3 regions of the Halomonas sp. SL1 genome follow, and region 1 is predicted to be linked to each of the others. Evidence: predicted binding sites of a transcription regulator. Region 1 holds the regulator's gene; each other region holds the start of a gene.
What was found. Region 1 encodes sigma-54, which starts transcription at its own class of promoters, with help from an activator protein. Its sites were predicted from a motif close to TGGCACNNNNNTTGCTNT; they were not measured.
Positions count from the first base shown of each region.

Region 2: a site for sigma-54 is predicted at 1,318-1,335, ahead of C9J49_RS04665 (nitrate reductase). Genes of this name have one in related genera too.
Region 3: a site for sigma-54 is predicted at 1,273-1,290, ahead of glnL (nitrogen regulation protein NR(II)). Genes of this name have one in related genera too.

Region 1 covers NZ_PYUQ02000007.1:15,170-17,430, forward strand. The annotation lists gene lptB (LPS export ABC transporter ATP-binding protein) at 1-531, shown strand, start outside; gene C9J49_RS02435 (RNA polymerase factor sigma-54) at 688-2,088, shown strand; gene hpf (ribosome hibernation-promoting factor, HPF/YfiA family) at 2,201-2,261, shown strand, end outside.
Region 2 covers NZ_PYUQ02000011.1:110,943-113,203, forward strand. The annotation lists gene C9J49_RS04665 (nitrate reductase) at 1-1,188, opposite strand, end outside; gene C9J49_RS04670 (ANTAR domain-containing response regulator) at 1,508-2,143, shown strand; gene C9J49_RS04675 (CmpA/NrtA family ABC transporter substrate-binding protein) at 2,140-2,261, shown strand, end outside.
Region 3 covers NZ_PYUQ02000003.1:11,141-13,401, reverse strand. The annotation lists gene ntrC (nitrogen regulation protein NR(I)) at 1-176, opposite strand, end outside; gene glnL (nitrogen regulation protein NR(II)) at 169-1,215, opposite strand; gene C9J49_RS00680 (DUF4124 domain-containing protein) at 1,653-2,234, opposite strand.

The DNA of each region.
Region 1 (2,261 bases):
GACCTCTCCGGCGCCGCCATGCACCAACGCGCCCAGGCCGGCATCGGCTACCTGCCCCAGGAAGCCTCGATCTTCCGCAAGCTGTCGGTGGCCGACAACATCATGGCCATTCTCGAGACCCGCCGCGACCTCGACCGTGCCGGCCGCAAGGCGCGCCTGGAGGCACTGCTGGAGGAGTTCCACATCACCCACATCCGCGACAACCTGGGCATGAGCCTGTCCGGCGGCGAGCGCCGGCGGGTCGAGATCGCCCGGGCGCTGGCCACCGAACCCGATTTCATCCTGCTCGACGAGCCCTTCGCCGGCGTCGACCCGATCTCGGTAGGCGACATCAAGGGCATCATCCGCCAGCTCAAGGCCCGCGAGATCGGCGTGCTGATCACCGACCACAACGTGCGCGAGACGCTGGACATCTGCGACGGCGCCTACATCGTCGGCGACGGCCAGATCATCGCCGAAGGCGACGCCGAGGCCATCCTCGCCAACCAGCGGGTACGCGACGTCTACCTGGGCCAGGACTTCCGACTCTGAGCCTATTGGCTTCGCAAGTCACTGATATATTGTCGCCATGCACAGACAGGCATGGCAATTGCCATTGGCATGCTAATTGCTGAGCAAAGGCTTGCACGGCGGGCACACCCACACTAGGGTGGAAGGCCTCTTTGCCGCAGGACCGGAACGCTTGCCATGGCCATGAAGGCATCCCTCCAACTGCGTGTCGGCACCCAGCTGACCATGACGCCCCAGCTGCAGCAGGCCATCGGCCTGCTGCAGCTCTCGACCCTTGATCTGCGCCAGGAGATCCAGCAGGCCCTGGAAGCCAATCCCATGCTGGAGCTGGAGGACGACTTCGGCGAGCAGGCCGCCGGGGAGACGCCGGACGACGACTGGTCCGACGAGATTCCGGAAGAACTCAGCGTCGACAGCGACTGGTCGGACACCTTCCAGGACGCCGGCGGCAGCGGCGAGGCTCCCGACTTCGAGCGCCAGGCCGCCGGCCAGAGCCTGCAGAGCCACCTCGTCTGGCAGCTGGCCATGAGCGAGCTCGACGAACGCGAGACCCGCATCGCCGAGAGCCTGATCGATGCCGTGACGCCGGACGGCTATCTGGATCAACCGCTCGACGAGCTGCGCGACGGCCTGCGCGCCCAGGGCCTCGACGGGCTCGCCACCCGCGAGGTCGAAGCGGTGCTGCTGCGCCTGCAGCAGTTCGAGCCCACCGGCGTGTTCGCCCGCGATCTGCGCGAGTGCCTGCTGCTGCAGCTGGCCACCCTGCCCGACGACACCCCGCTGCTGCCCCAGGCGCGCCGCCTGGTACGCCAGTTCCTCGAGGCCCTGGCCGGCAACGACCGGCGGCTGCTCAAGCGGCGCCTGGGGCTCGACGACGAGACCCTCGACGAGGTCATCGGCCTGATCCGCGGCCTCGACCCGCGCCCGGGCAGCGAATTCGCCAGCGGCGACAGCGACTACGTGATTCCCGACCTGATCGCCCGCTACACGCCCCAGGGCTGGCGCGTCGAGCTCAACCCCGAGGCGATGCCGCGGCTGCGCATCCAGCCCGACTACGCGGCGCTGATCAAGCGCGCCGACAAGAGCGACGACAACCAGTTCCTCAAGGACCACCTGCAGGAGGCGCGCTGGCTGATCAAGAGCCTGGCCAGCCGCAACGACACCCTGCTGCGCGTCGGCCACGAGGTGATGACCCGCCAGATCGAGTTCCTCGAGCACGGCGAAGAGGCCATGAAGCCGCTGATCCTGGCCGACATCGCCCAGACGGTGGAGATGCACGAGTCGACCATTTCTCGGGTCACGACCCAGAAGTTCATCCACACCCCCCGCGGCGTCTTCGAGCTCAAGTACTTCTTCTCGAGCCAGGTCGGCGACGGCGAGGATGCCCACTCCAGCACCGCGATCCGCGCCCGCATCCGCAAGCTGATCGAGGGCGAACCGCCGCGCAAGCCGCTGTCCGACAGCAAGCTGGTCACCCTGCTCGCCGAGGAGGGCATCGAGGTGGCCCGACGCACCGTCGCCAAGTATCGCGAAGCGATGCACATCCCCTCCTCCAGCCAGCGCAAGCGCCTCGGCTGAGGCCCTCCCGACGGGGGGTTCCAGAGTATGAAAACGCGTCTGGCACGGGGGGTTTGCAAGGCACCAAAAAGGGTTACAATCGAGTCACCACCCAAGGAGCAAGGAGCGTGTCATGCAAGTCAACCTCACCGGCCATCACGTGGAATTGACCGAGCCCCTGCGTGACTACGTGC
Region 2 (2,261 bases), on a different contig from region 1:
CAGCGCCTGGATCTCGCCGCGCTCGATGGCCTCGAACAGCGCCACCGCCTTGTGCCCCGGCGCCTCGGGCAGGCTCGGCGTCAGATGCTCGGTGGCCCAGAAGCGCGTCACGCGGTCGGGGGCGCCGACCGAGTCGTAGTCCATGTGGGCGGCGAGCTGGTTGGCCAGCCCGCCCACCTCGCGGCCGCCCATGGCGTTGGGCTGGCCGGTGATCGAGAAGGGCCCGGCGCCGGGCAGGCCGATCTTGCCGCCGGCCAGGTGGCAGTTGATGATCGCCTGGCACTTGTCGGTGCCGCTGGACGACTGGTTGATGCCCTGGGAATAGAGGGTCACCACGTGCAGCTGGCTGGCGAACCAGTAGAAGAAGGTCTCCAGGCGCTCGGCGTCGACGTCGCAGTCGGCGGCGATGGCCGAGATGGACACGTCGTCCTCGCGGGCCGCGGCCAGGGCCTCGTCGAGCCCGGCGGTATGCTGCACCAGATAGACGTCGTCGAGCCGGCCCTTGTCGGCCATCCACGCCAGCAGGCCGGTGAACAGCCGGGCATCAGTGCCGGGCCTGAGTCCCAGATACAGGTCGGCGATCTCGCAGCTGTCGGTGACCCGCGGGTCGATCACCACCACCCGCATCAGCGGGTTGCGGCTCTTGGCGGTGCGCAGCCGCTGGTAGAGCACCGGGTGGTTCCAGGCCAGGTTGGAACCCACTAGTACCACCAGCTCGGCCTCCTCCAGGTCCTCGTAGCTGCAGGGCACGGCATCGGCGCCCAGCGAACGCTTGTAGGCGGCCACCGCCGAGGCCATGCACAGCCGCGAGTTGGTATCCAGGTGCGGCGTGCCGAGAAAGCCCTTGAACAGCTTGTTGGCGACGTAATAGTCCTCGGTCAGCAGCTGGCCGGAGAGATAGGCCGCCACGGCGTGATCGCCGGCGGATGCTCGGGTGGCCTGGAGGCGGCTGGCCACCGCATCGAGCGCGGTGTCCCAGTCGACCTCGACGCCATCGACCCGTGGCCGCGTCAGGCGGCCATGATCGCCCAGGGTCTTGGCCAGCGCCGACCCCTTGACGCACAACCGCCCGTGGTTGGCCGGGTGGTCGCCGTCGCCCTCCACGTCGGTGATTCGCCCGCCCTCGATGTCGGCGGTCACGCCGCAGCCGACGCCGCAGTAGGGGCAAGTGGTGCGCGCCTGTTGCATGGTGCTCTCCTCGATCGCGATCGCAGGTCCCGAAACGACGACGCCCACCGCCGCGCCGGGTAAGCGCGGGGGTGGGCGTCGTTGCCGTGGATCGCCGCCATGGCGATCCGGGAGTCTCTTTCCCCGATAGAAGCAATCGGTGTGCCAGACGGACGAAAAGCGCCGCTTCTCAGACCGGCGCGTCCGGGGTATCGACGTCGCCTGCACCAGACTGCCGCGTTTTCCACCGCACTCCGCGCCCTCATGGTGCAGGATTCGACACAACGCGGATGCCTCACCGCCCGGGCATTGGCGACGCAGATGCTGGAACGTCTCTTGCATGACCAGGGTTGACCGTTTCCGCCATCACGAGCCCTATGCCATGCCCCAGCCCTTGCGAATCCTGCTGGTCGACGACGAGAGCGTCCGCGCCGCCATGGTCGAGGAGGCCCTCGGCCAGGAGGGGCACGAAGTGATCTGCCACCTGCAGAGCCCGGCCAGCCTCAACGACATGGTCGAGCGCCACGCCCCCGACGTGGTGATCATCGACATGGAATCCCCCGACCGCGACACCCTCGACAGCATGTCGCAGCTGCACCGCCAGAACCCGCGGCCGGTGGTGTTCTTCGCCGACCAGCACGACCCCGACTCCATGCAGGCCGCCCTCAAGGCCGGCGTCAGTGCCTACGTCGTCGACGGCCTGGTGCCGACCCGGGTCCGGGCGATCCTCGAGGTCGCCGTGGCCCGCTTCGACGCCTTCCAGTCGATGCGCCAGGAGCTCGACCGCACCCGCACCCAGCTGGCCGACCGCAAGCGCATCGAGAAGGCCAAGGGAATGCTGATGAAGCACCAGGACTGCGACGAGCCCCAGGCCTATCAGACGCTGCGCAAGCTGGCCATGGACCGGGGCCAGCGCATCGGCGAGGTGGCCGGCAACGTGATCGATATCCTCGAAGGACTGGAGAAAGGCCTATGAGCATGTCCCAAGCCCCCGAGCTTTCCCGCCTGACCCTGGGCATCGTGCCACTGCTGGACGCCGCCCTGCCGATCGTCGCCCGGGAAGGCGGCTTCTTCGCCGCCGAGGGGCTCGAGGT
Region 3 (2,261 bases), on a different contig from region 1:
GGCATGCGGATGTCGGTGACCAGCACGTCGGGCGGATCCTCGAGCAGCCGCTCGAGGATCCGGTCGGCACGCTCGACGCTCTCGACCTCGAGGTCGGGCTGGGCCAGAGCGCGCTCCAGCACCCAGCGAATGGCGCGATCGTCATCGACGATCATGACGCGTGCGGCTTCAGTCATGGGATGTCTCCAGCGGTATCAGCAGTCGGAATTCGGTCTGGCCCGGCCGGGAGTCGCATTCGATCAGCCCCTGGTGGCGGTGCAGGACCGACTGGGCGATCGACAGCCCCAAGCCGCTGCCCTCGGCGCGGCCGGACACCATGGGGTAGAACAGCGTCTCCTTGAGCTCCTCGGGGATGCCGGGACCGTTGTCGATGAGGCTCACCTGGCAGACCAGGCGATGGCGCTCGGCGCCGAGGGTGAACTGGCGACGCGCGCGGGTCTTCAGCACCAGGGTGGGACCCTCGATGCCGGCCTCGGTCATCGCCTGCACGGCGTTGCGTGCCACGTTGAGGATGGCCTGGATCAGCTGGGATTCGTCGCCCATCAGATCCGGCAGGCTGGGATCGTAGTCGCGAGTGAAGGTCACTTCGGGGTGTTCCACCGACACCAGGGCCCGGACCCGCTCCAGTACCTTGTGGATGTTGAGCGGCTCGGGACGATTGAGCCGATGGGGGCCGAGCATGGCATCCACCAGGTCGCGCAACCGATCGACCTCCTCGACGATGATGCGGGTGAACTCGGTGAGCTGGGAGTCGCCCAGGTCGCGCTCCAGCAGCTGGGCGGCGCCGCGGATGCCGCCCAGCGGATTCTTGACCTCATGGGCGAGCCCCCGCGCCAGCACCTTGATCGTCTCCTGGCGGGTCTGCAGCGCCTCCTCGCGTGAGATGCGCAGCAGCCGGTCGCGGGGCTCCAGCTCCATCAGCAGCTCGTCCGCCGACAGCGGCGTGACGGTGTAGTCCACCGTCAGCGCGTCGCCGGTGGGCAGGGTCAGGCGCGCCTCGCGCTGGGTGTAGGGATGGAACTCGTCGCGTGCCTTGGCCAGCAGTTCGCCGATATCGTCATCCGAGTTCACCAGCCCCGGCAGCGGCAGGCCGGTGACCCTCGAGCGGCTCAATGCCAGCAACGCCTCCGCCGCCGGATTCATCCAGCGCAGCTGCAGCCGGCCATCCAGCAGCAGCACGGCGGTGGTGAGGTGTTCCATCAGGCGTTGATACATGAAGGCATTCCCGTTGGTGCATTCCGGCGGCGAAACGATGCGGCGCCTCCCTCATGTGCTGCAAGAAGCGCGCCACTTTGGGGAAGACGGCATGGCGTCGCCTCCCAGCTGATCCGACATGGGGATCATGCACCATGGTAGTGCACCACGCTGGTGCACGCACTGCGAGGCAGCGCTCACTCCGGCTCGAGCGGCTTCCTGAAGTGCGCTCGCGGGGCGTGATGCGCTCGCCATGCTTCATGGCCGTGCCGACGGCGATCGCTTCCGGGCGGACGATCGCCGCGCAGCGCCTCGGCATGGCGGAAGGCGCTGCCCTCGCTCACCCGGTCGGCGTGATCGAAGGCATCGAAGTGCCCGTCGTCACGCGCCGGCGGTGGGATACAGGGCCTCGGGGAGCCATCCGGACACAGCGGTCGATGCGGCCGGCGAGGGGGCAGCTAATGGTTGGCGGGATTGTTGGGATTGCTCGGCAGATTGACGCTGGCCCGCTGAACGTAGAGCGTCAGCGGCGAGGTGCGGTGGCGCACCGCGCCGGAGGCGTCGAGCAGCTCGGCCTGCACCCGGTGCTCACCGCGGTTGAGATTGGAGAGCAGGAAGGTGTCGGTGTGCATGGCGGACTGACTGACCTGGCCGTCCACCAGCAGCCGCACGCGATGGTCGTCGCGCAGGTCGGGGCGGATGGCGAGCTGCACCTGAACGTTGCCCGCGGCCCCGGTAGGCAGGGTCGTCTGCTGCTCGGGGGAGGCGATCGCGAAGACGTCGTAGGGCATGAAGGGCTGGCCAGGCTCGCCGTAGCGCGTGGTGCTCTCGGGCCGACCGGACGAGGCGCTCGACAGCGGCTGCACCGGCCGCGACGGCACCACGGTGAGCGGATCGAGCTCCACCGCCTCGCCGCCGCGCCCGGGGTCGTCGGTGAAGACGACGTTGCCCTGGGCATCGGTGGTGCGATAGATGGTCTGCGCGACGGCCGGCAGGCTCATCGCCAGGCCCAGCGCCAGTGTCATGACAACCTTGTGCATGCGTCTCTCCCGAGCTCCGTGACGGTC